2 regions of the Faecalibacterium sp. Marseille-Q3530 genome follow, and region 2 is predicted to be linked to the other one. Evidence: predicted binding sites of a transcription regulator. Region 2 holds the regulator's gene; the other holds the start of a gene.
What was found. The regulator HrcA, encoded in region 2, represses chaperone genes, less so after heat shock. The targets are predictions, from matches to a motif close to TGTTAGCACTCNNNNNNNNNGAGTGCTAACA.
Positions count from the first base shown of each region.

Region 1 (15,511 bases), on a different contig from region 2:
CAATACGTTCAGCTGCTCCACAAGCTGCCTTTGCGCCGTCCACATAATTCTCAAGGCGAAATGGTATACCTGTTTCCTCACGGAATTGAAGAAAAGTAAAAGCAACTATTCTTTCTTTATCTTCTCCTCCATAGTGTGTCGTAGACGAATTCACTCCAAAGTCAAAACGCGGTTTGGTTTCATGTGTTTGAAAAGGAACCCAGTGTGCTTCTAACCTTGATGTAAAATATTTATTTTCATCAGCCCAATCTACCTCATACTGCCTATGGATTGTTCGGCGATGCTCATCTACGAATGTGATATTCCTTTCTTCTGCACCAGAAGGGCGAACCTTTGAAATATAGCTTTGCAATTTCATCATAGGGCTCTCTAATGATACAAGGAAAGCATCCGGTCGAGTCTGATGTGAAATACGCTGCCGCAAATTGGAAAGAGAATTTTGTAAAAGTGAAAGTGCCGCATCATACTCACCAACTTCGGCACACAATCCTGATTTGCGTAACGCCCATAAAGTTTGATCCGGTGAAACGCGCCATTTTTTCAATTGTTGTTTCAATTTCTGAAATTCGTAGCGAAAAAGCGAATGTAAGCATTCTTCCCATCGAATTTGTTCCTGTTGCTCTGCCGTAAAATATGCTTTCATAGCAACCAGCTCTGCATATTTTATATTCCAATTTTCTCCGTCACCATATTCTCGAAAAGAACGAAGCAACGAAAAAAGAATAGCGCATTTTTCCGAGCTACGCACATCAGAATTTCTGGCAAGAATTTTTTGATACAAATCAATATCCGAATCCAAAAGAGGCACTAAAGTCTTTTCGTTCAGCCAGTTATATTCATACAGATAAGTCATCTCATTTTCTGTACCAGCATCTTTTTGTGCGCAATGATGCGCCAAAATCGCATGAGCTGTAGAGAGAAGATGTCGTAGTTTTATTCTATTTGAAGCAGAAAGCGTCAAAACTTTTGGACAGCTATCATGATTTTTTCGTAACACCGGAAGGGCTTCTTTTATAGAAGACGTCCGATCTAACTTTTCATCAAAAAAATGATGTGTTTTCCAATTCTGACCAGTTACACGAAATTCACTATACTCATTCCAAAGATAATCCAAAGCCTGTTCATAAATAGCATAAGGAGACTCGGCAGAAAAAATCTCGGATAGATCAACGACAATAATATTCCGCCTATGCAACCACTCTCGCCGAACATCTGAAACAGATTCATGGCTTAAAAAGTACAGATACGGGGCATTTTCTGCGCCAAGATTATCACGAATCCAACCAATCCAATTATTGAAATTAGGATCATTTCCTGAGAATCCAATCATGCAGAGAGTATTTTCCAGCAATGACTGCTGCACGGTATTCACAAATGGGGCAAATTTTTGAGGGTATGTCCGATAATCCTCTGCCGTAATAATAAATGGGCGTTGCGAAGGAAACGAACCGTGAAGTTTAATAAGCCTTGTTGCACCAGAACTGCCAACAAGATCATCCTTGTTGGTTACCAGCGTAAATGTTTTCTCTACAAGAGTTTCTCCAGCACGCTCAAGAAGCGTATCGTAATTCGTTGTAAAAACATCGCTCCAAGGCAACCGCAAAAGTTTTTCATACAAAGGTGATGGACGATAATCGGCATCTTTTATACTATCTAGAAGAAGGTGATCTAATTCACTACGACCATACGCAATTTCCACACTCTCAGCCAATGCGAGAGGGTCGCTCTGATCGGAATCTCCCAGCTTTTCTCTGAATTTTTGGGCTAATCCATCCCACAATGGAATGTTTGGAACGTCAGATGTTACTTTATCAGCATTACGGCTAAATCCCGACCCAACAAAAAGAGCCGCATGGTGTTCCTGTAAATGCTGGCTAATAAGCTCAAGATAATGTTTAGCAGTTGCGCTCATCAAGATAACCTCCATTTTGTTTTTCACAATCTAGCCACTATAACGCTCCAATCATTGTGGCATGTTTGAATTACGGTATTGCTCTTCAATTTCTTTTATGTTGTAATCCATCAATCCGGGAACGCCCATCTCGCCGCCGCACTCGTTGCAGAATGCTACCGTGATTTCAAAAGTACACTCCTTTTCCCGGATGGTCTGGTTGATTTTGATTTTCTTCAAGGTGTAGCTCGTTTCTCTGCGGCATTCTGTGCAGAAGTCTCTCTGGTTTTCCATGGCGGCGCGCTCCCTTCCGGTTTTACATTCTTTTTTATTATTGTATCCCTACCTTTGTTTTTCGTCAACAATAAAGCCGCTGACAGTCTGCCGCTCGCAGAATCCATCAGTGGGTTTCATGAGTCTTCAAATCCCCTAGACACAAAAAATCGGCACCCGCTTTTCAGCGAGTGCCGATTTTGTTACCCTATCATGCGCTTTGATTTTTGGCGTAAGTGGCGTAAGTTTGGCGTAAATCCGCTTTTGCGCGCTCCAAAAATCAAGGATTCATGCGGTTTTCAGGCAGTTATTAGTACATGCCGCCCATACCGCCCATGTCGCCGCCGGCAGCTGCGGGAGCAGCCGGGGGTTCGGGCAGATCAGCGACCAGGCTCTCGGTGGTCAGCACCATCTCGGCGACGGATGCTGCGTTCTCCAGAGCGGAGCGGGTGACCTTGGTCGGGTCGACGATGCCAGCAGCGATCATGTCGTCCACGAAGACCTCGTTCTGTGCATCGAAGCCGTAGTTGGGCTTGTTGGCAGAGACGATCTTGTCGATGATGACACTGCCTTCCAGACCGGCGTTCTTTGCGATCTGGCGCAGAGGTGCTTCCAGAGCCTTCAGGACGATCTTTGCGCCGGTGCGCTCGTCGCCTTCCAGCGTCTCGCACAGCGCACGGACAGCGGGGATGGCATTGATGGGAGCGGTGCCGCCGCCGGCAACGACGCCTTCCTGAACGGCTGCCTTGGTAGCGTTCAGAGCGTCCTCGATGCGGAGCTTCTTGTCCTTCATCTCGACCTCGGTCGCAGCGCCGACCTTGATGACGGCCACGCCGCCGGCCAGCTTTGCCAGACGCTCCTGCAGCTTCTCGCGGTCAAAGTCGCTGGTCGCAGCCTCGATCTGGTTGCGGATCTGTGCGATGCGGGCTGCGATGGCGTCCTTATCACCTGCACCGCCAACGATGGTGGTGTTCTCCTTGGTGACCTTGACCTGGCGGGCATGGCCCAGCATCTGGACGGTTGCGTCCTTCAGCTCATAGCCCAGATCAGCGGACACGACGGTGCCGCCGGTCAGGGTCGCAATATCCTGCAGCATCTCCTTGCGGCGGTCGCCGAAGCCGGGGGCCTTGACGGCGCAGACGTTCAGGGTGCCGCGCAGGCGGTTGACGATCAGGGTGGACAGAGCCTCGCCCTCGATGTCCTCAGCCACGATCAGCAGCTTCATGCCGTTCTGCATGACCTGCTCCAGCAGGGGGACCAGATCCTGAATGACGCTGATCTTCTTATCGGTGATGAGGATGGCGGCGTTGTCCAGGTCGGCGACCATCTTGTCGGTATCGGTGACCATATACGGGGTCAGATAGCCGCGGTCGAACTGCATGCCTTCGACGATCTCGTTGTAGGTCTCAGCGGTGGTCTTGTTCTCCTCGATGGTGATGACGCCGTCGGAAGTGACCTTTTCCATTGCCTCTGCGATCAGGCGGCCGATCTCCGGGTCACCTGCAGAAATGGTGCCGACACGTGCGATGTCGTTGGCATCCTTGACCTTCTGGCTGTGGGCCTTGATGGTCTCAACGGCGGTGTTGACTGCCTTGCTCATGCCGCGGCGGATGTCCATCGGGTTTGCACCGGCAGTGACGTTCTTCATACCCTCGGTGACCATTGCCTGTGCCAGAACGGTTGCGGTGGTGGTGCCGTCGCCTGCTGCGTCGTTGGTCTTGGTTGCGACCTCACGCACCAGCTGTGCGCCCATGTTCTCGAACTCGTCCTTCAGCTCGATCTCCTTGGCGATGGTCACACCGTCGTTGGTGATGACGGGGGCACCGAACTTCTTGCTCAGCACCACGTTGCGGCCCTTGGGGCCCAGGGTGATCTTTACCGTATTTGCCAGCGTGTCAATGCCAGCGCACAGTGCCTTGCGGGCGTCCTCGCCCTGCTTGATCTGTTTAGCCATAATCCAATCGCTCCTTCAAAAGCTCAATTTCTTACAGTAGAGGGGGAAACTCAGTCTTCCACAACGGCCAGGATATCGCCCTGACGGACGATGGTGCACTCCTCGCCATCCACCTTCACTTCGGTGCCGGAATACTTGCTGGTGAGGACCTTGTCGCCGACCTTCACGGTCATCTTGACTTCCTTGCCGTCCACGACGCCGCCGGGGCCGACTGCGATGACCTCGCACACCTGGGGCTTTTCTTTGGCGCTGCCAGTCAGGATGAGGCCGCCCTTGGTGGTCTCCTCGACCTCAACAGTCTTGATAACAACACGGTCTGCAAGAGGAATGATCTTCATAGTTCTTGCCCTCCTATTATAAAAATAAAATGAAAACATCGTTGTGCCCGGAGGCTCTGGTTTACCGGCTTCCGGTTGTTTAGCACTCCTTTTCTCTGAGTGCTAAGTGTATTGTACTCATCTTGCCCGCAAAAATCAAGAGGTTTCGGAACTTTTTTTGTTAAATATTTATGACGATTTCAAAATCCCTCCGCACCACGTAAAAATCCCTGTGCGGAAGTCCATTCCGCACAGGGATCTTTGCAGTCATTCTGTCACATCGGCCGGTGTGCTGCGCGCTGCACAGAACCGCTCATAGGCAGGCTTCGGCAGCAGGATGCGGCCTGCCAGCGGCTGAAGCGAGGCCGTCACTTCGCCGCAGGGGGCGCACTCGCCGTCCGCCGTGGCCACGATGGGCCCGCGCCCGTCGGCCGGGCGGAGCGACACACGCTTTGCGCGGCGGTAGATGAAATACGGTTTTGCCGCCTCAGTCAGCTGGCCATTCACGAAGTGGCGTCCGTTTTTGTACATGCTCAGCAGCTTGGCAATGGTCAGCCGCCCGACCTTGCGGACGATGAAGACATCCAGCCAGCCGTCGTCGGGCACTGCCTCCGGCCCGGCCAGGAAGCCGCCGCCATACGCCTTGCCGTTGCAGATGGCGCACATCAGGCAGTCCACGGTCAGGGTTTCCTCGTCGATGGTGAAGGTCAGCGTCCGGCCGATGCGGCCGCACAGCTGCTCCACGATGGAGAGCAGATACGCCGCCTCTCCGCCGCACAGCGGGATGCGCCGGAACTTCGGGATCCCATAAGCCACCTGAGCGTCCAGGCCCGCCGCGCAGATGGTGGCGGACAGACCCAGGTTCGTCTGGAGCAGGTCGATGGTCACTTCCCCGCCTGCCAGCTGCGCGTCCAGGTCTGCAAACTCTTCCTTTGTGCCGTAAGTGCGCAGAAAGTCGTTGCCGCTGCCGTAGGGCAGGCATCCGACCGCCGCACCGGGGATGCCCTGCACCCCGGTCATCGCCTCCATAAAGGTGCCGTCGCCTCCGGCGGTATAGATGCGGAGGGGCACACTCTCCGCTGCGGCCTGCTGTGCTGCTGCGCGGGCCAGTTTCCGCGCGTGCCCGGCGTATTCTGTGACGTGGATCGTGACCTCTTCCGGGGCAAGGCCCGCCCGCCGGGCAGCGGCTTCGATCTGCGGAATGAGCTGGGACGTACAGTCCTGCTTGCCCGCAGCGGGGTTCAGTAAAAATAAGGTGCGCATGGCGTCCTCCTGCAATTTCGATTACCTCTATGATAACAGAAATCGCAGGAGTTTCAAGGGGGTCTTTCGGCAGAGCAGCGGATCGTCAGCCGGTGGTCTGCCCCACGGCTGCTGTTTCCGTTTGGAGCAGCGTCACCTGCCCATCGGCTGTGCAGTCGGCCGTCCAGTGCTGGCCGGTGTGGGCGGCACCGGCGGCGATCTGGTCGGCCAGGGCCTGTTCGACGGCGCGGTCCACCTGCCGCCGCAGTTCGCGTGCCCCATAGGGCGAACGCGCCCGCGCTGCCAGTGCCGGGCCTACGCGGGACGTATGGCTCAGCTGATAGCCGCTGTGGGCTGCCCGCTCTTCCAGCTGGCCCAGCAGCTTTTCGGCGATGGCACACAGGCTGTCCTCGGCCAGCGGGCGGAAGACGATCAGCTCATCCAGCCGCCCGACCAGCTCCGGCCGGAACCACTTTTTCGCCTCTTCAATGGCCTGTGCCGACTGCTTTTCGAACACGGCCTCGCTGCCCGCTGCAAAGCCCAGCGGCGCGTTCTGCCCCGCCAGAAAGCGCGCGCCCAGATTGGACGTCAGCAGCACGATGGTGTTGCGGAAATCCGCCTTGCGGCCCATGGCATCGGTGAGCTGGCCGTCCTCCAGAATTTGCAGCAGGATGTTCTGGATGTCCGGGTGTGCCTTTTCGATCTCGTCAAACAGCACGACGCTGTAAGGACGGCGGCGGACGGCCTCGGTCAGCTGCCCGCCCTCATCGTGGCCGAGATAGCCCGGCGGCGCACCCAGCAGTCGGGCCGTGGTGTGCTGCTCCTGATATTCCGACATATCGAACTTGAGCAGGGCTTTCTCACTGCCGAACCAGCTGCGGGCCAGCGCCTTGGCGAGGGCCGTCTTCCCCACACCGGTCGGCCCCAGGAAGAGCAGCGCTCCGATGGGCCGCCCCGGCTCCCCCAGCCCGGTGCGGCTGCGCCGAATGGCACCGGCCACCGCCGCCACCGCTTTCTGCTGGCCGACGATCTCCGCGTTGAGGCGCTCTTCCAGCCGGTCGAGCCGCTCCCGCTCCTTCTCCCCCACCCGCTCGGCGGGGACGCCGCTGGCCTGCGCCACCACGCGGGCGATCTCCTCCCGCGTCAGTTCCGGGTCCCGGATGCCCTCCCGCTCGGCGCGGATGCGGGCGGCGGCACAGGCCTCGTCCACCAGGTCGATGGCCTTATCGGGCAGGCACCGCCCCGGCAGATACCGCACCGAAAGCTCCACGGCCTCCTGCAGGGTCTCCAGCGGCAGGCGCACATTGTGGTAGCGCTCGTAGCGAGGGGCCAGCCCTTCGAGGATGGCCACTGCCTGCTCCGGCGCAGGCTCTTCGATCTGCACCCGGCCAAAGCGGCGTTCCAGCGCGGCATCCTTCTGGATGTGGGTGCGGAACTCCTGATTCGTGGTCGCACCGATGAGCTGCAGCTCCCCGCGGGCCAGCACCGGTTTGAGGATGCTGGCCGCGTCAATGGCACCTTCCGCCGCACCGGCCCCGACAATGGTGTGGAACTCGTCCACGAACAGGATGGCCGTGCCGTCCCGCACCAGTTCTTCCAGCAGGTTCTTGAAGCGCTCTTCAAAGTCGCCGCGGTATTTTGTGCCCGCCACAAGGCTGGCCATATCCAGCGCCAGCAGGCGGCGGCCCTGCAGCATCCGGGGCACCTCGCGGGCTGCAATGCGCTGGGCCAGCCCTTCGGCCAGCGCCGTTTTGCCCACGCCCGGCTCCCCCACCAAACAGGGGTTGTTCTTCTGGCGGCGGCACAGGATCTCCACCATTCGGTCCAGTTCCTTTTCCCGGCAGAACACCGGGTCCAGCTCGCCATCGGCGGCGCGGCGGGTCAGGTCGCGGCAGTATTTGTCGCTGGCGCGGCTCCCGCGCGGCATGGCCGAGGCGCGGGGCTGGCTGGGCAGGATGAACTGCCCCGAAAGCTGGCGGCACTCCCGCACGGCATCCGTCAGCTGGACGCCCATCGATGCCAGCAGCACCCCGGCAGCGCAGTCGGTATCCTCCAGCATAGCGCAGAGCAGGTGTTCCGGCTCAGCGCGGGGCTGGTGGGCATTCTGCGCCCCGATGAGGGCATAATCCATGGCCCGGCGGAGGTCCGGTGCCAGCGCACGGCGGTCCAGATGCTGCACCGGGCCGGGGCGGTCCTCGGCCAGCTGCCGCCGGACGGCCAGCTCGGTGATGTTCTTTCCGGCCAGGAACCGCCCTGCCGCGCCCCGGTCTGTCTGGAGCATGGCGAGGAGAAGGTGGCCGGTATCTGCCTTTTTGCAGCCAAAGCCGCCCGCCAACTCCACTGCCTCGTCCAGCAGCAGCCCCGCCTCCCGCGAAAAGCCCTTGTATCTGCCCATGCCGAATGCTTCCCAAATGCTCATTTGCCTGCTCCCTGTCGTTTGATATGACTCAGCAGAAGTATAGCCCCATCGGGCCGGAAAAAATCAGCAAAAAAGGCCGAACCGCACAAAACATGCAGTTCGGCCTTTGGAACACGGCAGATTACAGCTCTGCCAGCGCCTTTTTCAGGTTCTTTGCGATCTGGTCGGGGCAGCTGGTGGGGCGGGGGCCGCAGGTGGTGCCCTCCATCCGCTCGATGGCGTCCTCTGCCTTCATGCCCTTCAGCAGGCGGCTGATGCCCTTCAGGTTGCCGTTGCAGCCGCCAACGACCTCGATGGACTCGATGGTGTGGTCGTCGTTCAGGACGATCTTGGTCAGCTTGGAGCAGGTGCCCACATTGGGGAACTCGAACGATTTGCTCATATCGGAAACATCCTCTCTTTTTACATTTGGGTGTTTTTATTATACTATTATTTCCGCTTCTGCGCAAGCGCTTCGATCCGGGCGATCTGGTCGTCCGGGGTCGTGCAGGTGCCGACCGGGTGGGGGTGCTTGTGGTTCGAGCCGTGAAAATCTGTGCCGCCGGTGCGGATCAGGCCGTACTGCGCACACAGGGCGATGCACTCGGCGCGGTCTTCCGGGCTGTTGCGGGGGTGGTCCACCTCGATGCCGTCCACCATCCCCTCTTTGACCAGCTCCCGCAGCAGCGGCATGCTCTTGTAGACGGTCGGGTGGGCAAACACCACGACGGCTCCCGCCGCTCTGGCCGTGGCCAGCACCTCCTGCACCGGCGGATACTCCGGCGAGTGCAGCACGATGCCGCGCGGTTCCCAGCCGAACAGCCGGTGGTACTCCTCGCCGTAGATGCCCTCGGCCAGACCCAGCTCACACAGCGCCTGCATGATGCCGCTCTTGAACAGCACCCCGCTGTCCTTTGCATATTCCAGCGCCTGCTCGGTGCGGAACTGCGGGTAGATCTGCTCGATCTCCCGCGCACTTTGCAGGCAGCACTCGTTCCGGCGCTGGCGCATGATGTCGCAGTGGCGGATGAGCTCCGGGCTTTCCGGGTCGGGCCAGAAGGTCAGCAGGTGCACCCGGTGGTGCCGCTCGTAGTCGTAACCGGTCAGCTCAGTGGCCGGGATGAGCCGGACGCCGTCCTGGGTGGGGTGTTCGTAACAGTACCGGACGCTCAGGAGCGTGTCGTGGTCGGAGATGGCCATGGTGTCCAGCCCCACCCGCGCTGCCATCTGGGGCAGGCGTTGGATGGGGACGGAGCCGTCCGAACAGGTGGAATGATTGTGAAGATCGCCGGGCATTGTGTTTCCTCCCATGAAAGCCCAAAAAGCACCCGTCCCAAAAGGGCGAATGCTTTTTCGGCATCGTATCAATACTTAGTGCTTATAGAAATTGATGAGGCAGCCGTCGGCCAGGATCGGGCGTTCGTCCGCAGTCAGCGGAGCCATATACAGGGTGAACGGCTTGACGGCCCCGCCCAGCACATAGGCGGGGATGTTCTGCAAGTCGCCCTTGAGGGCCTCGCGGATGTTGGGGATGAGGATGTAGTCCCCCAGCCCGAACGGGGTGGCCCCGGCCAGCTGGAAGGGCAGCATGCCCCAGTTGATAAGGTTGGAGCGGTAGCGCTTGGTGGCATATTCCACCGCAATGTTCGCCCCGGCCCCCAGCACACGCTGGCAGGACGCCGCCTGCTCACGGGCCGAACCGTCGCCGGGCTTGACGGCGAAGATGGTAGACGAGAGCTGCACATCCTCCCAGGTCAGCTGCTCACAGCCGGGCACGGCGCGGATCTGTTCCAGCAGGGCCGCATCCCCCTGCCCGGCGCGGCGGGCGGCTTCTTCGGCCTGCACGGCCTTGGCGCGGCCCACATAGGCGGGGTCCTTGCGGCTGAGGGTGAACTCCGCCAGACCCAGCGGGTTGGAGCGGTAGGACGAAGTCTCGCCGGAGGGGATGAGCTCATCGGTGGTGGTCACCGGGTCGGTGATATAGGAAGCCACCTTGAGCAGCAGGTTCTCGCCCAGCGGGGCGATCTCCGGCCAGTCCTTGATGTTTGGGCCGAACTTGAGCAGTGCGTCGTAATCGCCGTGGCCGAAGCCCTGATAGACTCTGGTCTCGTAGCTGGACGGGTCGTAGTGGTACTCCGGCACGGTAGGGTCGTAGTCGATCTCAGTGGCCGGTGTCAGGATGCCGCCGTTGACCGTAGTGGCCGCGATGCTGCGGGCATCCATCAGCGCCACCCCGGCCAGCTGCCCGCTGCCGGGCTTGGAGCCCTCGCGGCTGGGGAAGTTGCGGGTGGTATGGCGGATGGACAGTGCCCCGTTGGCGGGCACGTCACCGGCACCGAAGCAGGGGCCGCAGAACGCGGTGCGGATGGTGGCACCACTGGCCATCAGGTCGGTCAGGACGCCGGTGCGGGTCAGCTCCATCATGATGGGCTGGCTGCCGGGGTAAACGCTGAGCGCATAGTCGCCGCATCCGCCGGTGTGGCCCTTGAGGATGGAAGCAGCCTCATAGATGCTGTCGAACAGGCCGCCTGCGCAGCCCGCGATGACGCCCTGATCCACCCGCAGTTTCCCGTTCTCGATCTTGCTGCACAGGTCCAGCTTCACGTCCCTGCGGCCCACGAGCTTCTGGACATTTTCCTCGCAGTCATGCAGGATGTCGTGCAGGTTGGCGTTCAGTTCCTCGATGGTGAACGCATTGGACGGGTGCATGGGCAGTGCGATCATCGGGCGAATCTTCGACAGGTCCACCTGCACCACACCGTCATAGTACGCAAGGTCTGCGGGCTTGAGGGGCTTGTAGTCCCCTGCCCGGCCGTGGGCTGCGAGGAAGTTCCGGGTCTTTTCATCGGTCTCCCAGATGGAGGACAGGCAGGTGGTCTCGGTGGTCATGGCGTCGATGGCGTTGCGGGTATCCTGCCGCAGCGAAGCGATGCCGGGGCCGACAAATTCCATCACCTTGTTCTTGACGTAGCCGCTCTTGAACAGCTCGCCCACCAGTGCAATGGCCACATCGTGGGGGCCGCAGCCCGCAGGCAGCGCACCCGTCAGATAGATGGCGACCACGCCGGGGCGGGCCACATCGTAGGTGCGGCCCAGCAGCTGCTTTGCCAGCTCACCGCCGCCCTCACCGATGGCCATAGTGCCCAGCGCACCATAGCGGGTGTGGGAGTCCGAACCCAAGATCATCTTGCCGCAGCCCGCGAACCGCTCGCGCATGTACTGGTGGATGACCGCCAGATGGGGCGGCACGAAGATGCCGCCGTACTTTTTGGCTGCGGACAGGCCGAACCGGTGGTCGTCCTCGTTGATGGTGCCGCCTACGGCGCACAGGCTGTTGTGGCAGTTGGTGAGCACATACGGGATGGGGAACTTTTCCAGGCCCGATGCGCGGGCCGTCTGGATGATGCCCACAAAGGTGATGTCATGGCTGGCCATGGCGTCGAACTTGATTTTCAGGTTCTGGTCATCGCCGCTGGTGTTGTGTGCCGTCAGGATGCCGTAGGCCATGGTGCCCTTGGGGGCATCCGCCACAGCGGCGGCATCAAAACCCTGCGCAGCCAGTGCCGCCGGGGCGTCTGCATCTGCGTTGACCCATGCGCCGCGCACATAGTACGCGCCGCCCGTGCTGCATTTGATGGATTCCAACATTTTCCTTCGCCTCTCTCTATCAGACCGGGGCTTTTCCCGCCTTTCCCTGCGGACGCCCTGGAGCCGGAGCCCTTACACCGCGGCTCCGCACTTCCGATGGTTCTTAGTCGAACAGCATCTCGTGGATGGCGCTGACGGCCTTGTCGGCGTCGTTGCGGTCGATGATGCAGGAGATCTTGATCTCGCTGGTGGAGATCATCTTGATGTTGATGTTGTTGTTCGACAGTGCCTCGAACATCTTGGAAGCAACGCCGCTGTGGCTCTGCATACCGGCGCCCACGATGGAGACCTTGGCGCAGGTCTCGTCACAGGTGGCGTTCTGGAACTTGCCGCTGTCCTTCAGCACACGCAGTGCGGTGTCTGCTTCGCCCTCGGAGCAGGTGAAGGAGATATCCTTCTTGCCGTCGCGGCCGGTGGACTGCAGGATGATATCCACGTTGATGTTCTTCTGGGCCAGCAGGCCGAAGATCTTGAAGCTCGTGCCCGGCTCATCGGGAACATTCAGAATCGTAATAACAGCAACGTCGGTGTCCTTTGCGACGCCCTTGATCAGCATACCTTCCATTTTCGTAACCTCCTTGACGACCGTACCCGGAATCGGGTTCAGGCTGGAAAGCACTTCCAGCTCCACGTTATACTTTTTGGCCAGCTCCACGCTGCGGTTGTTGAGCACCTGTGCGCCGAGGGAGGCCAGCTCCAGCATCTCGTCGAAGGTGATCTCCTCCAGCTTGCGGGTGTTGCGCACCTTGCGCGGGTCGGCGGTGTAAACGCCCTCCACGTCGGTGAAGATCTGGCAGCGGTCTGCATGAAGCGCCGCCGCGATGGCAACGGCGCTGGTGTCGGAACCGCCGCGGCCCAGGGTGGTGATGTCATCCAGCTTGTTCAGGCCCTGGAAGCCTGCCACGACGACCACGCGGTTGCGCTCCAGCTCGGAGGAGATGCGCTCGGTCTCCAGCCGGGTGATGCGAGCCTTGGTGTAAGCACGGTCGGTGCGGAAGCCTGCCTGCCAGCCGGTCAGGCTGGTGGCATGGCAGCCCAGCTCGTTCAGGGCCATGGCCAGCAGCGAGATGCTGATCTCCTCACCCGCTGCCAGCAGCATATCCATCTCACGTGCGGAGGGGTTGTGGGTGATCTCCGCTGCTTTTGCGATCAGGTCGTCGGTGGTATCGCCCTGGGCGGACACCACGACCACCACGTCATTGCCTGCGTTGTGGGTATTGGCCACGATGCGGGCCACGTTGAAAATACGGTCCCGGTCCTTCACGGAAGAACCGCCGAACTTCTGTACGATCAACGCCATAGTTTGTCACTCTCCTCTTCTTCTGCCCTGCTTTTCTGCGCAGGGCGTACGCCTAATATCATTCCACGGTTGCGCCGGTATTATCTGCATCCAGGCGCAGCAGCGTAAATGCTTCACATCCGTCCAGCCCTTCCAGCTGTTCGAGGCCTGCCTCCAGGCCCTTGTAAAATTCCTCTGCGTCGGCGCGCTCGGCCACCGCCATCACGGTGGAACCGGCACCGGACACATACACGGCCTTTGCCCCGCACTGCTTTGCCAGCGCGAAGGCTTCCTTCGAGCCGGGCATCAGCGGCATCCGGTAGGGCTGATGCAGCTTATCCTCCGTTGCAATGGCCAGCAGCTCGTGGCGGCCCTCACAGAAGGCCGCAGGCACCAGCGCTGCGCGCGACAGGTTGTAGACCGCATCCTTGTGGGAGACCTGCTTCGGCAGGGCTGCGCGGGCGGCCTCGGTCAGGAGCTTGTAGTCCGGCACGATGGCCGCGAAGCAGAGGCTCTGATCCACATCCCGCTTGACGGAGTAGACCACGCCGTCCTCGTAGACACTGCTGGTCAGGCCGCCGAGCAGGGCCGGTGCCACATTGTCCGGGTGGCCCTCGATGCTGGTGGCCAGGGTCAGCAGCTCCTGGGTGTTCAGGATATCGCCCAGCATCCGGTTGGCCCCCAGCAGGCCCGCAATGATGCAGGCCGACGAGGAGCCCAGACCACGTGCCATGGGGATGGGGTTGGTCTGCACGATGCGGAGCGGCGGGATCTTCTTCCCCACCTTGTCGAACAGGCCCTTGGCCGAGCGGTAGACCAGGTTGGACTCGTTGCGGGGGATGCGGGTCCCATCCGCTGCCGAGATGTCCAGCTTCTCGCTCTCTTCAAAGGTCACGGTATTGTACAGGGTCACCGCCAGGCCCAGGGCATCGAAGCCGGAGCCGACATTGGCGCTGGTGGCCGGGACAGAGACTTTGATCTTCATGATGGCTGCACCTTTCCTTTTATGCTTCCTCCGGCAGACGCTTGAGCAGCAGCTTCACGCTGCCGCCCACGGCCTCCACCTTCCGGGCTGCTTCGGCCAGCGCTCTGGCGTCGGCCTTCTCCACGAAGTACGAGCAGCCGTCGAACCGCTCCTCCACGACCTTTCCGGTGCCGTAGATGGCCTCCACCACAGCCGGTGCAATGCCTGCCACACGCACATAATATGCGGCGGGCGCGGGGTCGGTGAGCATCCCCTCCACCGGCTCGGCAGGCTGCCAGAACAGGCTGTCGTGGACCTTGGAGCCTTCCTTGATGGCATCCACCACATCGGCCACCACGGCGCTGGCGGTGGGCAGCTTGCCCGCGCCCTTGCCGTAGAAGATGACGTCGCCCAGCATATCGCCCTTGACCAGAACGGCATTGAAGACGTCGTCCACGCCGGCCAGCTGGTTCGACCGGGGCACCAGGCAGGGCTCCACGCCTGCGGCCACGCTGCCGTCGCCGCCCCGCTTCATCCAGGCGATGAGCTTGATGACGCAGCCCAGTTTCTCCGCCGCCGCCACATCAGCGATGGTAATCTCGCGGATGCCGCGGGTGGGGATGTTCTGGGGGTAGATCTGGTGGCCGCAGACCAGCGAGGACAGGATGGCGATCTTGCGGCAGGCATCGCGGCCGTCCACATCGTCGCCGGGGTCTTTGGTCTCGGCATAGCCAAGCTCCTGTGCGATCTTCAGCGCCTCGTCAAAGCCCAGATTCTCGTGGATCATCTTGGTCAGCATGAAGTTGGTGGTGCCGTTGACGATGCCCTCCACCTCAGTGATGACGTTGGCCGCGAGGCACTGGTGCATCGGGGTGATGATGGGGGTGCCGCCGCCGACCGAGGCCTCGAACAGGAAAGCGCAATCGTGCGCCTTGGCCAGACCCAGCAGCTCGGCACCGTAGGTGGCCACCATCTCCTTGTTGGAGGTGCAGACGCTGCGGCCGCTCTCCAGGCAGGCTTTCACATACGGGTATGCGAACCGGGTGCCGCCGATGGTCTCGACCACCACCTTGATCTCCGGGTCTTCCAGAATGGTGTCGAAGTTCTTGATGAAGAGATGCGCGGCCGGGTGGCCGGAGAAATCCTTGGGGTCGAGGATGTACTTCACCTCAACGGGCTCCCCTGCCCGGCGGGAAACACCCGCTGCATTGCGGCACAGCACCTCGTACACACCGCTGCCAACCGTGCCAAAACCTAAGATCGCGATCTTTGCCATGGTAAACCCTCGTTCCTCTCTCTTAGTTGTTTACAGATTGTATCCACAGTGCACACCGACGACCATCCGCTGTCGGGAGAGCTTTTCGGTCAGTTCCTCCGGGGTCATCTGCATCGTGTCGGTGCGGATGGTGACAGCCACCAGCGCAGCGCCATTTTCCGGCGTGGACTGGTTGATGGTCACGATGCTGGCTCCTGCGGCACTGATGCCGGCCAGCAGACTTTGCAGCGCACCGGTCTCGTCCCGCAGGGTGGCCATCACGGTGATGA
Region 1 covers NZ_JAFREH010000001.1:259,112-274,622, forward strand. Annotated here, with positions in the region: gene J3350_RS01110 (SIR2 family protein) at 1-1,912, opposite strand, end outside; gene J3350_RS01115 (hypothetical protein) at 1,964-2,185, opposite strand; gene groL (chaperonin GroEL) at 2,475-4,118, opposite strand; gene groES (co-chaperone GroES) at 4,169-4,456, opposite strand; gene J3350_RS01130 (diacylglycerol kinase family protein) at 4,703-5,698, opposite strand; gene J3350_RS01135 (ATP-dependent Clp protease ATP-binding subunit) at 5,784-8,096, opposite strand; gene J3350_RS01140 (TIGR03905 family TSCPD domain-containing protein) at 8,218-8,478, opposite strand; gene J3350_RS01145 (PHP domain-containing protein) at 8,526-9,371, opposite strand; gene J3350_RS01150 (hydratase) at 9,447-11,723, opposite strand; gene J3350_RS01155 (aspartate kinase) at 11,827-13,023, opposite strand; gene thrB (homoserine kinase) at 13,082-13,987, opposite strand; gene J3350_RS01165 (homoserine dehydrogenase) at 14,007-15,242, opposite strand; gene J3350_RS01170 (ACT domain-containing protein) at 15,273-15,511, opposite strand, start outside.
Region 1: a site for HrcA is predicted at 4,534-4,564, ahead of groES (co-chaperone GroES). Genes of this name have one in related genera too.

Region 2 (15,511 bases):
ACGTCTGCGGGCATCTTGTCGCCGTTCTCCTTCAGCATCTTCTCGGTCTGGAAGACCATCTGGTCGGCACCGTTGCGGATATCGACCTCTTCGCGCTTCTTCTTATCGTCTGCTGCGAACTGCTCTGCTTCCTTGACGGCCTTGTCGATGTCGTCCTTGGACATGTTGGTGGAAGCCGTGATGGTAATGTTCTGCTCCTTGCCGGTGCCCAGGTCCTTTGCGCTGACCTTCACGATGCCGTTTGCATCGATATCGAAGGTGACTTCGATCTGAGGCACACCACGGGGAGCCGGAGCAATGCCATCCAGGTGGAAGACACCCAGGCTCTTGTTGTCGCGTGCGAACTCACGCTCGCCCTGCAGAACGTTGATCTCGACCGAGGGCTGGTTATCAGCAGCGGTGGAGAAGACCTGGCTCTTGTGGGTGGGGATGGTGGTGTTGCGCTCGATGATCTTGGTGCAGACGCCGCCCAGGGTCTCAATGCCCAGGCTCAGCGGGGTGACATCCAGCAGCAGCAGACCCTTGACGTCGCCCTGCAGGACGCCGCCCTGAATGGCTGCACCGACTGCCACGCACTCGTCGGGGTTGATGCCCTTGAAGGGCTCGCAGTTCAGTTCCTTCTTCACGGCGTCGTAGACGGCGGGGATACGGGTCGAACCACCGACCATCAGGACCTTCTTCAGGTCAGAAGCGCGCAGGCCTGCATCCTGCAGAGCCTTGCGGACAGGGGTCATGGTGCGGTCGACCAGATCTGCGGTCAGCTCGTTGAACTTTGCGCGGGTCAGGGTCATATCCAGATGCTTGGGGCCGGTCGCATCGGCGGTGATGGAGGGCAGGGTGATCTGGGGGCTCATTGCGCTGGACAGCTCGATCTTTGCCTTCTCAGCAGCTTCCTTCAGGCGCTGAGCAGCCATCTTGTCCTTGCGCAGGTCGATGCCGTTCTCGGTCTGGAAGGCGTCTGCCATCCAGTCGATGATGCGCTGGTCGAAGTCATCGCCGCCCAGGTGGGTATCGCCGTTGGTGGCCAGAACTTCGGTGACGCCGTCGCCCATCTCGATGATGGAGACATCGAAGGTGCCGCCGCCCAGGTCGTAGACCATGATCTTCTGGTCGTCTTCCTTATCGATGCCGTAGGCCAGAGAAGCAGCGGTCGGCTCGTTGATGATACGCTTGACATTCAGGCCGGCAATGGTGCCTGCGTCCTTGGTGGCCTGACGCTGGCTGTCGTTGAAGTATGCGGGGACGGTGATGACTGCCTCGGTGACAGGCTCACCCAGATAAGCCTCGGCGTCTGCCTTCAGCTTCTGCAGGATCATAGCGCTGACCTGCTGGGGGGTGTACTCCTTGCCGTTCAGGGTGACCTTGTGGTCGGTGCCCATCTGGCGCTTGATGGAAGAAACGGTGTTCTCCGGGTTGGTGATGGCCTGACGCTTTGCGACCTGGCCGACCAGACGGTCGCCGGTCTTGGTGAAGCCGACAACGGACGGGGTGGTGCGGGCACCCTCAGAGTTTGCGATGACGACGGGTTCGCCGCCCTCCATAACAGCCACACAGCTGTTGGTGGTGCCAAGGTCGATACCAATGATCTTACTCATAATGAAAGCTCCTCTCAAATCAGAACGTATTTGTTTATATGATGCTCAAAGTGGATAAGCGGATGTTTATTTGAAAACCCTTGCGGGTCTTTGCGAAGTTACTCGGCCACCACAACGGTCGCATGGCGGACGATCTTGTCGCCCAGCTTGTAGCCCTTCTGGTAGACGGTGACCACCGTGCCGCTCTCCTGGCCCTCTTCGGCGGGGACCTGCTGCACGGCGTTCATGAAATTGGGGTCGAACGGCTTGCCCAGGGATTCGATCTCCTCCACATGGAGGATATCCAGTGCCTTGGCCGCTTTGTCCAGCGTCATGGTCACACCCTTTTTGTAATTCTCGTCGGTGGTGGGGGCGTTGGCCGCCATCTCCAGCGTATCAAGGATGGGGATGATCTGGTTGACCGCAAAGGAGATGCCATCGTTGAACTTCTGGTCAGCTTCGCGGGCGGTGCGCTTGCGGTAGTTGTCGTACTCGGCAGCCATCCGCAGCAACTTTTCTTTGGTCTGGGCCGCTTCCTGCTCGGCTGCTTCCAGCTTTGCCTTTGCAGCTTCCAGGTCGCGGTTTTTCTTGAACCAGCCGTCCTTCTTCGCATCCTTGGGTTCCGCTGTCTCGGATGCGGGTGCAGCCTGTTCAGCGGCTGCTTCGGGTGCGGCCTGCTCAGCGGTCTTTGGCTCTGCGGCGGGTTCCGCCTGCGGGGTCTTCTTGGTTTCTTCGCTCATTCCAGGTCCTCCTTATAGATCACAGTCCGCCGGGGTGCGGCTGCCTGCGGGGTATCTTTTCGTTTGCCGCTCATGCCTTCGCCGAGCTGGTCGGCAAAGGTGTGGAGCAGAGGCATCAGCTTTGGGAAGGGCATCCGGGTCGGCCCGATGAGTGCCACCGAGCCCCACAGCCCACCGCCGACCAGATAACGGTCGCTGACGATACACAGGCCGGGGATCTGCGGCTCAATGTCCTCGCCCAGCAGGATGCTCTCGCTCTGCTCTGTGGGCGGGGCGATGAGCCGGGCGGCCGCTTCCTCATCGCTCAGCAGGCTGAGGATGGAACCGACCTTGCCTTCCAGCTGGGGCCAGTCGAGCAGGTACTGCTCGCCGCCCAGATAGACATGCGGTTTGGTGGAATCCTGCAGGATGGCCGCTGCCGCCGACACCACCGGCACCAGCTCCGGGCTGATCTGGCCGCACAGCTCTGCAAGGAGCCGGGGCGAAAGATCCATGGGAGCCACGAATGTCAGGTTCCGGTTGAGCAGGGCGGCCAGCGCCGCAGCATCCTCACGCGAGAGGCCGGTGCGCACCCGCGCCACGCGGGTCCGGACGTAGCCGGCCGTGGTCACCGCCAGCACTGCCGCCGCGCTGCGGCCCACCTGCACCACCTCATAATGGGCGATGCAGAGGTCCTCGGCACAGGGGGTGCTGATGGCTGCGGTGCAGCCGCTGATCTGGGCCAGCGCCCGTGCGGCACCCTGGGCGAGCTTTTCAGGCTCGTGGTCCAGGCTGGCGAACACGGCGTCCACCCGTGCGCGGGTCACGCGGTCCAGCGGCTGGTCATCCGTCAGCAGATTGTCCAGATAATAACGGTAGCCCTTGGCACTGGGCACACGGCCCGCGCTGGTGTGGGGCTGCTCCAGCAGACCCAGCTTGGTCAGCGCCGCCATCTCGTTGCGCAGCGTCGCACTGGAAACTGCCATGTCAAAGTAGTTCGCCAGCACACTGCTGCCCACAGGCTCCCCTTCGAGACCATACAGCGCCACGATCGCCTGCAAGACTCGCTGCTTGCGTGCATCCATCGTCATAGCGCCTGCCTCCTTCGTTTGCTTTTTGTTCTTTAGCACTCTGTCTTCCTGAGTGCTAAGACCATTATATCCAATTTTTCCGCGCTGTCAATAGGTTCGCAGAAAAGTTTTGAAAGATTCACAAATTGGTCATAAGAAAATGGCCCACGCCGAGGCGCAGGCCGTTTGTTTCTATTATAAGGTATTCACTCTTCCATCTGCTTTGCCAGAAACGCCGCCGCCACAGCTGCGGCCTTCTCCTGCGCGGCATCCGGCTGTGCCGCCCGGTCCTCGGTCAGAAAGCCCACGGCACCGGTCACATCCCCCGCCGCGATGATGGGGCAGACGCAGAGCAGAGCGCGCTGCGCCCCTTCGCAGGGCAGGAGGGCCTTTTCCGGGTCGCCGCTGCTGGCGTAGAGCTTCCGGCTGTCCATCAGCTTTTCCAGCGGCTGGCTGACGCTGCGGTCCACAAGGTCCCGCCGCCCGGCACCGGACGCCGCCAGGATGCGGTCCCGGTCACAGACGAAGGCCGTCAGTGCGAAGCTCTTGCTCAGCGCATCCACATACTGCGTCGTCACGCTGCTCAGCTCCCCCACCGGCGAATACTTCTTGAAGATGACCTCGCCGTCGCCGGTCGTGAAGATCTCCAGCGGGTCTCCCCGGCGGATGCGCTGGGTGCGGCGGATCTCCTTGGGGATGACGACCCTCCCCAGCTCATCAATGCGGCGGACGATCCCGGTTGCTTTCATAACACATTCTCCCTTTCTCGGTTCCACGTTTCCTTGGTTCCCAGATTTCGTTTCCTGTGGTTATTTTGTGGTAGAGAAAGGAGAATTATTCAAGCGCGAAGCTCTGCCTGCGGGAGCTTCCCTGTTTTTGCTTGTCCTCATACATCCGGTGGTCTGCCAGGATGCGGATGTCGCGGACGACGGCCCGGTCGGCCGGGTAGCAGGCCGAACCGCAGCTGGTGCCAATGCAGATGGTCCGGCCGTCCAGCACATAGGGCTGCCGGATGACCGATTTGATGGTCTCGATCCGCTGGGCGCACCCGTCTGCATCGACTTCGCCGTTCACGATCAGGGCAAACTCATCGCCGCCGATGCGGAACGCAAAGTCGCTGCTCCGCACACAGCTCCGCAGCCGGTCGGCCACGGCCCGGAGCAGCTGGTCGCCCACATCGTGGCCGTAGGTGTCGTTGACCGGCTTGAACCGGTCCAGATCCAGATAGAACAGAGCAAAGGGCTGGCGCGCCTCTTCCTTCTGCTTCAGGGTGCTGTTGAAGCACCGCTCGTTGAACAGGCCGGTCAGGCCGTCGGTGTTGGCCAGCCCCTCCAGTTTCCGGCGTTCCAGCGCTTCGCTGCGGAGGGCGTTTTCTTTTTCTTCCATTTCCAGTGCCGCATCCAGCTTGACCGACCGCACCATCGCCACGGCCACGCTGCCCATCAAAAAAAGCAGCAGCAGGATGGTGACCTTCTGGATCTTCCGCATCCCGGCATCGACGACATCGCGCTCCACGATGCCCACGATGGTCAGGTCCTGAAAGCCCACCGGCTGATAGACCAGATAATAGCCCTTGCCGCCGTACCGATACCCAGTGCTGCCGCTGCCGCCGCTGCGCACGTTCTCCCGCATGGCGGCAAAGCCGTCGGCATCGACCTTGGCATTTTTCTCCAGATAATCGAACAGGTTCGTCATCCGGGATTCGATCTCACTCTTCGGCTCCTCGGACAGCATCACGCTGCCGTCCGGGTAGATGATGTAGCAGTCGCTCTGACCGTTGTAGGCATGGCCGCCGATCATCTCTTCCAGCGTTGCATTGTTGTAGCTGACGGCAATGCAGGTATAGGTCACACCAGAGACCTCGACCGGCCGGATGGGCACGGTGAACACGACCCGGCGCTCACCCGTGCCTATGACATAGCTGCTCACGCTGGACCGGCCGGTCGCATACGTCGCCGCAAACGCGCCCCACAGTTCCTGCGCCTCTCCGCTCTCTCCGGTGGCTTTCAGATACTGGCTGGACTCGTTGAACAGGTACAGCTCACTGTACCGCCAGGTCGTTTTTTCGCGGTTGAAGTGGCGCAGACTGGCCCGGATGGCCGTTTCGTCTGCCTCCTCCTGCAAGCTGTTGCCCCACTCGCTCAGCACGTTCCAGTTGCGCTGCGCGAACATGGTAAACGTCTTGTTCACCTGCTCGTAGGTCTCCAGCAGGTTTTGGGTGCTCTCCCGATAGAACTGGCGCTGCACATATACCAGATAGCCCACAATGTTGAAAAGGCACACCACCACCAGGAGCGTAAGCGCAGCGGCTCGCCGTCTGCTTCTCTCTATCCTATAATCCCATGACATATTCATCGTACCCCCGATTTTTTTCGAGAGAAGTTAAAATTTCTTAGCCGCATCTTTGCTGCATCGCTTCAAATCTACCAGATTCTTCCTCTTCTGTCAATGCTCTTCCATAGTTTTTCCCGTTTGAACTCTGGCCGTTTTTTCCGGTTTATGCTATACTGGGTCTGTTCTTCAGGCCCTGCGCCGCGCGGGAGGGTTCCGGCGGCTTTTTCTCTTTTCAGAAAGGATCGTTTCATGCAACAGATCGTGATCTTAGGCGGCGGTGCAGCCGGGATGGCGGCGGCGCTGGCCGCAGCACAGGCGGCCCCCGCCGGGGCAGTGCGCGTCACCGTGCTGGACCGCAACCCCCGCTGCGGCAAAAAGCTGCTGGCCACCGGCAACGGCCGGTGCAACCTCAGCAACACCGGCATCGCGCCGGCGTGCTATTTCACCGCAGACCCAAAGGCGCTGGCCCCGCTGCTGAACGCCGTGAACACCGCCGCGCCGCTGGAATGGTTCCGGGCGCTGGGGCTTTACACCCGCACCGACGAAGCCGGGCGGGTCTACCCGTATTCCAATCAGGCGGCGGACGTCCTCGCCCTGCTGGAGGGCCACATGGCCCGGCTGGGGGTGGAGGTGCGCACCGGCTGCACCGTCAACACCCTGAGCCAGAACCGGAACGGCTACGCTGTCCTCTTCGACAGTGCCGAGCGCAGCAACGAAACGCTCCATGCCGATGCCGTCATCTGCGCCATGGGCGGCAATGCAGGCCCGCAGTTCGGCACCGATGGCTTTGGCACCCGCTTTGCCGCCCAGTGCGGCGGAAAGCTGGAATCGCTCTACCCCTGCCTGACCGCCTTGCAGACGGCCCGGCCCAACAAAGCGCTGGCCGGCATCCGGGTCAAGGCCCGCGCCGCGCTGCTCGACCTGGACCGCCACACCCTGCTGGCCGAAGAGACGGGTGAGGTGCAGTTCACCGACTACGGCCTGTCCGGCATCTGCATCATGCAACTGTCCGGCCTGCTGGCCCCCCGGCGCGGCCCGAAGCGCCCCGCTGTGGAGCTGGACCTCTTCCCCGCGCTGGACGAGGCCGCGCTGACGGCTCTGTTCTCCGGGCGGGTGCCCCTGCTGCCGGGCCGGACGCCCGCTGATTTCTGGACGGGGCTGCTCAACCCCAAACTGGGCCGCGCCCTCTGGGCAGCGGCCCGCCTGCCGGACACACCGCTGGACACCCTGCCCGATGCCGCCTGGCAGGTGCTGGCCAACACGGCCAAGCACTGGCTCTTCGAAGACCTGACCCCCTGCGGCTGGAAACAGGCCCAGACCACCGGCGGCGGCCTGAGCCTGACCGAGCTGGAGCCCAGCTTCCAGTTCAAGGGCTGTCCGGGGCTGTACTTCGTGGGCGAAACGCTGGACTGCGCCGGGACGTGCGGCGGCTTCAACCTGCACTGGGCCTTCGGCAGCGGCATCACTGCCGGGCGGGACGCCGTGCGCACCCTGCGCCGCCCGCACAAAAAGAGATGACAAGACCCGGCCCTCTCCTGCACATCTGCCGGAGAGGGCCGGGTCTTTTTGCGTTCTTTTTATTCGTTTGCGGCTTTGTCCAGCGTGGCTTCCTCCGCTTCTTCCTCCTTCTGGTACTCCGCAAAGGCCGACCACATGGGTTCGACCCGCTTGCCGTGGAACTTGCGGTCCACATAGTTCCGGGTGATGGCCGCGACCGTTCCCGACAGGCTCAGCACACCGATCAGGTTCGGCAGCATCATCAGGCCGTTGAAGGTATCGGACAGGTCCCACGCGAGGTCGAGCTTCATCGTCGCACCCACCAGCACCATGGCCACGAAGACCACCTGATAGCCCATGCTGGCCTTGGTGCCGAACAGATATTCAAAGGCTTTGGTGCCGTAGTGGCTCCAGCCCAGCACCGTGGAATAGGCGAACAGCAGAATGGATACCGCGATGAACTTGGGGCCAAAACTGCCGAACACGGTGGAGAAGGCTTCGCCCACCAGCGCAGAGCCCTGCACCTCGGTGAGCATCCGGCCGGTGTTCAGGTCCACGAAGCCGGACGTCAGGATGACCAGCGCCGTCAGGGTGCAGACCACGATGGTATCGGCAAAGACCTCAAAAATGCCCCACATGCCCTGCTGCACCGGCTCCTTGACGTTGGAGGACGCGTGCACCATGACCGACGAGCCGAGGCCCGCCTCGTTGGAGAATGCGCCGCGCTTGAAGCCCCAGGTGATGGCGCGGGACACACCGTAGCCCAGCACACCGCCGCCCGCCGCCTGCATGGCGAAAGCGCCTTTGAAGATGGCCGCGAATGCAGCCGGGATCGCCGTGACATGGGTCAGCACGACCGTCAGCGCACCCAGGATGTAGAACAGCGCCATCAGCGGAACGACCTTTTCCGTCACGGCCGCCACACGCTTCAAGCCGCCCAGGATGACCAGCGCGGACAGCACCGCCAGCAGGATGCCGGTGAGGAGATTCGGCACCTGGAAGGCCGCATTCATGTTGCCCGCAATGGAGTTGATCTGGCTCATGTTGCCAATGCCAAAGGAGGCCAGCACACAGAAGCAGGCGAACAGCACCGCCAGCACCCGGCCCAGCTTTTTGCAGCCCTTCTTGCTGCCCAGACCGTCGGCCAGGTAGTACATCGCGCCGCCGGACCACTCGCCGTCGGCGTTCTTGCGGCGGTAAAAGATGCCCAGAACGTTTTCCGAGTAGTTGGTCATCATGCCCAGGATGGCCATGGCCCACATCCAGAAGATGGCACCCGGCCCGCCGCTGAGGATGGCCGTTGCTACGCCCACGATGTTGCCGGTGCCGATGGTCGCCGCCAGCGCGGTGCACAGGCTCTGGAACTGGCTGATGGCCTTATCGTTCTTTTCGGTATGGGCCGTGATGTCCCGGTCGGTGAAGATGGCACCGATGGTGTTCCGCAGCCAGTACCGGAAATGCCCGAACTGGAAAAAACCGGTGCGCACCGACATCACAAAGCCGGTGCCGAACAGCAGTGCCAGCCCCACCGGCCCCCAGACGATGCCGTTGACAACTCCATTCACGCTCGTAATGGTCTCTAACATGATCGTTCCCCCTCTGCAAAACAAAAAGCGGACAGAACGCCAAAGGCTCTGCCCGCAAAACGCAGCTTCCCGCACAGGGGTCTCCTGCTGCTGACAGACACACCCCTTTGTGCGCAACAGACGGCGGCTCCGCCGTCTCCCCTCATTCTGTTCCCGTGTGATGCACAGTTCCGCTTGTCTGTGCGTGATAGAAGAACTGTATCATAGTTCCCCGCCGCTGGCAAGCTTTTTGTTTCAATTTATTCTGAGGTTTCATCTTTGATGCAAAGTGGATGAATTTTATTTTCGTATGACTTTTCCGCACAGCCCGCGTTTTTTGTATAATCCGCAGGCGGCGGGGCCATCCTTTCCGTAACACCGGCAAAGGAGGCGTCAGGAATGCACAAAGGCGGATGGAAGCCGTTCTGGGCCGCACTGGGGGCGGCGCTTCTGGTGCTGCTGCCGCTGGTGGGCGGCACCGTCCTGCTCACCCGGCAGATGCTGCGCCAGCAATGGCTGATGCAGACTGCCGAGCCACAGCGGGGCGTACCCATCGACCTGCCCAAAGCCGACGACCGGATGACACTGCTGCTCTGCACCGCCGGGGAGCAGCCCGGCTTCGTGCTGTTCTACCTGAACGCGCCCCAGAACGCCGCCCATCTGCTGGCCGTGCCGGGGCAGCTGACGGTGCCGTTCGGCGGCGGCGAAGCCTCGCTGGCCCAGTGCTATGCAGCAGCCGGCCCGGCGCGGTGCCGTCAAGCCCTGCTGGAAACGCTGGCCCTGCCGGAGGATACCCTGTATCTGGCCCTCTCGCCCGCCGTGCTCGAAACGCTGGCAGCGCGGTATGGGGCCGTGCGGGTCAGCCTTTCGGGCGCACTGACCGCCGAGGAGCTGGACGCCCTCGGCCAGAGTTCCAGCGTCCAGACCTTCCGCGCACGGGAAGCATCGGATCTTCTGACCGGGCTGGACGCCGACGGCCTTTTACCGCCCAGCCGCCGGGCCGCAGCCCGCGCCGCCGTGTGGGACGCCTTTTTCCGCCAGAACTTCGAGCTGCTGCCCTCCACCCTGCCGGAGGCCCTGCGCAGCCAGAGTTCCGCCCTGCTGACCGACTTTGCAGCCCAGGACTACACCCTGCTTGGCGACATCCTCGAATTTCTCGTGAACCGCGCGGCGGTGTTCCAGTCGGACGCCCTGCCCGGCGCGTGGGACCGCAAGGCGGGCACTTACACCGTCACCGAGGCGTCCCGCGCAGCGGTGCAGACCTTCCTCAACGTCTCCCCCACCGAGGGGCAGGCGTCGTCCGCCAGCGAGCCGTAGCCCAGCACCAGTGTGCCCGCAAGGCCGCGGGCGCTGCCGGTCAGGTCGTAGTCGCTCAACAGGCTCAGCCGGACGCCCTCGGCCTCGGCAGCGGCCCGGAGTGCCGCATCCGGCGGGGCATCCCGGAGCGCCGCCAGCAGATGCAGACCGGTGTGCAGGCCGGAAAAACGAAGTTCTCCCGGCGCGAAGGCTGCATTCAGCGCCCGGACCAGCGCATCCCGCCGGGCCTTGTAGGCCACCCGCTCCCGCGCCAGATGCCGGGTGAAATATCCCTCGTTGATGAACCGGGCCAGCGTCTGCTGCTCGAACCGGCTGACCGGGCTGGAATAGAGCCGGTACGCTGCCCGCCACGCCGGGAGCAGCTGGATTGGGAGCACCATATAGGCGATGCGGATGCTGGGGGCCAGACTGCGGGAGCAGGTGGAAAGGTAGACCACCGGGCCGTCGGCCCCTGCCATGCCCTGCAGGCTGGGCAGCGGGCGGGTGTCGAAGCGGAACTCGGAGTCGTAGTCGTCCTCAATGATGTAGCGCTCCCCCGGCCTGCGGGAGGCCCAGTGGAGCAGCTCGGCCCGGCGTCCGGCGGGCATGGTGGCCCCGGTGGGGAACTGGTGGCTGGGGGTCACATAGCAGACCGCCGCACCGGAGCGGGACAGCGCCTCGATGGACAGGCCGTCCGCATCCACGGGCAGGCAGCAGCAGGAGACGCCGTTGTTCTCCAGCACCCGCCGGGCGCGGGGGTAGCCGGGGTTCTCCACCGCCGCCGGGCCGGGCAGCAGCGGGGCCAGCAGGCCCAGCAGATATTCCAGACCCGCCCCCACGACGACCTGCTCCGCCCGGCACTGCACGCCCCGGTATTCTTCCAGATAATCCGCCAGCGCCTGCCGCAGCTCGATGTCCCCCTGCGCGTCGCCGTGGGTCAGCAGTTCGGGCGAGGAGTAGAGCAGCTCCTTCTGGAGCCGTGCCCAGGTGCGGAACGGGAAGAGGGCCGGATCCACCCCCCGCGTGGAGAGGTCATACCGCACCGGCTGCACCGGCGGTCCCGCCTCCGGCTGAGGCAGGAGCGCGGCGGGCGGCGGCGCGGCCGGGCGGATGGGCAGGGCCAGATATTCCTGTACATAAAAGCCGCTGCGCTCCCGCGATTCCAGATATCCTTCCGCCGCAAGCAGCTGGTAGGCCGCATCCACGGTGTTCACCGAGACGGACAGCTCCGCCGCCATCCGCCGCTTGCCGGGCATCCGGGTGCCCGCCGGGATGGCCCCGGTGCGCATCTCCTCGGCCAGGCTCTCATAGAGCTGTTCGTACAGCGGCACCGCCGAGGCTGCATCCAGTGCTGTCGTCAAATGGAACACAAAACCCCTCCTCTTTTTGGGCATTCCCTCAAACTGACCCCATAAAAAAACTATATTCTGGGTATTTTCACAGGGCCAGTTTTGCGTATAATAGGAGCATACCCGCTGTACACCCAAATGTCAAGTAGTTTTATGGGTAAATTGGAACATTTCGGTCTCCTGGCAGGTCTTTGTGAAAATTGGAGGGAATCATCATGTCAACCACCGCAATGTGGCTGCTGCTGGCAGTCGTTGTCATTGTCATTGTCTTTGCAAGTGTGCTGTACAAGCGCACCTTTACCGTCCACGAGCTGGCGCTCACCGGCGTCATGGCCGCGCTGAGTCTGGTAGCCTATCTGTTCTTCCGGGTTCCGTTCTACGGCGGCTCCTCGTTCCATCTGGGCAACACCTTCACCGCGCTGACCGCCCTGCTGCTGGACGGCGTGTCCGGCGGTCTGGCCGGTGCCATCGGTCTGGCTCTGGCCGACATCCTGGCCGGTGATCCGGGCTATGCCGTCACCACCTTCGTGCTGAAGTTCCTCATCGGCATCACCTGCGGCGCGGTGGCCCACAAGGTGTTCAAGCTCCGCGACCTCGACCGCCACAGCTCCGGCTATCTGGTCAAGGTCATCGTGGCTGCCGGTTCCGGCCTGCTGCTGAACGTCTTCACCGACCCGTTCCTCGGCTACTTCCGCAACGTTTACATCTTCGGTCAGGAGTACACCGTAGCCCAGGCCCTGACCAAGATCGCCGGCGGCGTCACCTTCGTGAACAGCGTGGCTTCCACCGTCTGCGTCGTCCTGCTCTACCTTGCACTGCGCCCGGCCCTCGACCGCGCCGGTCTGCTGCCCAAGGGAGAGAAGAAGAACTAAGCCTTTCCCCTGCCTCTCCACAGGTCTCTACACAAAAGCCCGCCCCCGGTGCCGCACATCTGCGCAGCACCGGGGGCGGGTCGTTTATTGCTCTTTTTCAAATACGAGGAAGCGGAACGCGATGTCGGTGGTCAGCTCCGGCAGGGCGGCCAGACGGGCCGCGCCGTCGCGGGGCGTTTTCCAGTAGTAGGGCGTCATGGCGAAGAGCGCTTCCAGCTGGGCGGCGGGCACCGTGATGGTCCCGGAGACTTCCCGCTCCCCGATGGGGCGGAAGCCTTCATACGCCACCTGCTGCACCGGGTTTTTGTAGGGCGTCTCGTAGAGGACGGCCTTCATCTGGTACAGATGCTCCGCGCCGGGCACGACGTAGAGCATCCGCCCGCCGGGGCGCAGCACCCGCAAAAACTCCTCCCGCGCAAAGGGCGAGAAACAGTTCAGCAGCAGGTCGGCCCATCCGGTGCGGACCGGCTGGGCAAAGCTGGATGCCACCGCATAGCGGGCCGTGGGCAGTGCCTTCGCCGCCAGCCGGACTGCCGGTTTGGCGATATCGAACCCCGCCAGCTCCAGCGGCTGCCCGGCCGCATCAAACTGCCGGGCGATGCAGCGGTCGTACCAGCCCTCGCCGCAGCCTGCATCCAGCAGGTGCAGCGGGGCCTCCGGCCCGGCCGGGAGACCGTATTCCAGACACAGCTCCCCCACCGCCTGCCCAAAGATGCCATAGTATCCGGCATTCAGAAAGGCGCGGCGGGCGGCGACCATCTCTTTGCTGTCGCCGGGGGCCTTGGTGCGCATGCTCTGCACCGGCAGCAGGTGCCAGTAGCCCTCTCTGGCGCGGTCAAAGCAGTGGCCGGAGGGGCATTTCAGATCCTGCTCCCCGGTCAGCGGCCCGCCGCACAGCGGGCACTGCCATGGCTCAGACTTCATCGCTGTGATCCTCGATGGGAGCCGTTGCGCCGCCGTGGGCGTTCATATACTCTTCGAAGTTGGTAAACTTCTGCTGCGGCGGGCGGCGGCTGATGAGGACCAGGCCCGGATCTTCGTCCCGGCTGGGCGCACTGTTCCGGCTGCGGCTGCGGGAGGCCTCCTGCTTCGGGGCACGGGGTGCGCGGGCGGGCTGGCCCGCAGTGCTGCGCTCCGTGCGGCCCTTGCCGGTGTTGGCACTGCCTGCGGCGTTCTGTGCCGGGCGGGCCGGGCGCTCCGTCCGCTCGGTGCGGCCCCCGCGAGCCGGGCGGCTGGCGCTGCCCGGCTGGGCATTGCGGCGGCTCTGGCTGTTCGGGGCGTTCTGAGCGTTCTCGCCTTTGGCGCTGCCGGCCGGGGCTGCCGTTTTTGCGGCGGGCTGGGCTGCGGGCGCACTGGGCTTTTTGGCCGGGCGCAGCGGCGTCGCTTCCGGGGCGCTCACAAAGTGGGGGTCGAACTTGGGCTGGGCGTTGCTGCCGCGGTTCGGGGCGGCATTGCTGCCCTCGCGGCGGGGGCGGCTGTTGTTGGAGCGGCGGTTTTCGCTGCGCCCGCCGGGGGTGCGCTTCTGGTTTTCATCCATGGATGGTTCCTCTTTCGGTTGAGATTTCATCGGCTCTGCCTTGGCAGCAGCCGTTTTTTCTTTTTTGGGCCGGGCCGGTTTTGCCGCTTTGGCGGGCTTTTCCGGCTGGGCGGCAGGCACTTCGGCCTCCGCCTTGGGTTTTTTGCCCCGCACAGGCGGCTCCTTTTTGGCAGGGGCGGGCACACCGTCCCACGGGTGGCCGGATACCACCGGGATCTTCCGGCGGTTCAGCTTTTCGATCCCGGCCAGATACTCCTGCTCCTCCGGGGCGCAGAAGCTGACGGCCGTGCCGTCGGCACCGGCGCGGGCCGTGCGGCCGATGCGATGGACGTACGTTTCCGGCACTTCGGGCAGATCGTAGTTGAAGACATGGGACAGCTCGCTGATGTCGATGCCGCGCGCGGCGATATCGGTAGCCACCAGCACTTTGGTATTTCCGGCCTTGAAGCCCTCCAGCGCCGCCACGCGGGCGGACTGGCTCTTGTTGCCGTGGATGGCCGCTGCCGGGATACCCTGCTTGTTCAGGTCTTTGGCGATCTTATCCGCGCCGTGCTTGGTGCGGCTGAAGACCAGCGCGTTCTGCACCGGCGGTTTCAGATTCTGGATGAGCCAGGGCAGCAGGAACTTCTTGTTGCCCTTCTCGACGAAATACAGGCTCTGGTCAATGCGGTCCACGGTGCTGGACACCGGGTCCACCTTGACGAAGGCGGGGTCGTGCAGGATGCCGGCCGCCAGCTGCTCGATTTCCTTGGGCATGGTAGCGCTGAACATCAGGTTCTGGCGCTGGGCGGGCAGCTTGGCGATGACCTTTTTCACGTCATGCACAAAGCCCATGTCCAGCATCCGGTCGGCCTCGTCCAGCACGAAGATCTCGATGTGGGAGAGGTCGATGAGGCCCTGCCCCACCAGGTCGTTCAGGCGGCCGGGGCAGGCGATGAGGATATCGACGCCCTTCTTGAGGGCCGCGACCTGCGGGGCCTGGCCAACGCCGCCAAAGATCACGGTGCTGCGCTGGTTCAGGTACTTGCCGTACAGCTCAAAGCTCTCGCCGATCTGCAGCGCCAGCTCGCGGGTGGGGGTCAGGATCAGGGCACGGACGGCCCCTTTCTTTTTGGCCGGGGCCGCCGTCAGGCGGTCCAGCATGGGCAGCGCAAAGGCTGCGGTCTTGCCGGTGCCCGTCTGGGCGCAGCCCATCAAATCCCTCCCGGCCAGCACCGGCGGGATGGCCGATGCCTGAATGGGCGAGGGGGATTCGTAGCCCGCCTCCGCAACGGCACGCAGCAGCGGGGCGGACAGATTCAGTTCGTTAAAAGTCATGGTTCTCCTATTGTCCATGAAATGCTTCCGCCTCGCCCTGCCGGGGAGGCCTTTGCATTTCATTCTGTTACTCTTTGATTTTCCGGCACTCGATGTAATACCGTTTTTCCTCCGCATGGCCCATGCTGAAGGTCTTGCGGGGCAGCACACCGCCCATCACGACGCCCTTGAACAGGTCGCTCTTGTCGAACGGCGGCAGCAGGAAGGCCACGCCGCCCTGCTTGCACAGGGCGCGGACCGCAGGCTCATCGTGGACGTAATCCACGCGGGCCTCGATGTGGCGGGCCATAAAGTATTCGATGAAGGCGTCGATGGTGCCGACGGTCAGCGGGGCCACAGGGTGCTCGAAGCTGAGCACATTGGCGACGTGGGGGCCTGCCA
Region 2 covers NZ_JAFREH010000003.1:122,445-137,955, forward strand. Annotated here, with positions in the region: gene dnaK (molecular chaperone DnaK) at 1-1,595, opposite strand, end outside; gene J3350_RS04855 (nucleotide exchange factor GrpE) at 1,694-2,314, opposite strand; gene hrcA (heat-inducible transcriptional repressor HrcA) at 2,311-3,384, opposite strand; gene J3350_RS04865 (stage V sporulation T C-terminal domain-containing protein) at 3,570-4,112, opposite strand; gene J3350_RS04870 (diguanylate cyclase domain-containing protein) at 4,198-5,628, opposite strand; gene J3350_RS04875 (aminoacetone oxidase family FAD-binding enzyme) at 5,947-7,215, shown strand; gene J3350_RS04880 (sodium:alanine symporter family protein) at 7,275-8,780, opposite strand; gene J3350_RS04885 (hypothetical protein) at 9,159-10,076, shown strand; gene J3350_RS04890 (PLP-dependent aminotransferase family protein) at 9,983-11,425, opposite strand; gene J3350_RS04895 (ECF transporter S component) at 11,620-12,276, shown strand; gene J3350_RS04900 (putative RNA methyltransferase) at 12,361-13,200, opposite strand; gene J3350_RS04905 (DEAD/DEAH box helicase) at 13,190-15,130, opposite strand; gene J3350_RS04910 (DUF1015 domain-containing protein) at 15,198-15,511, opposite strand, start outside.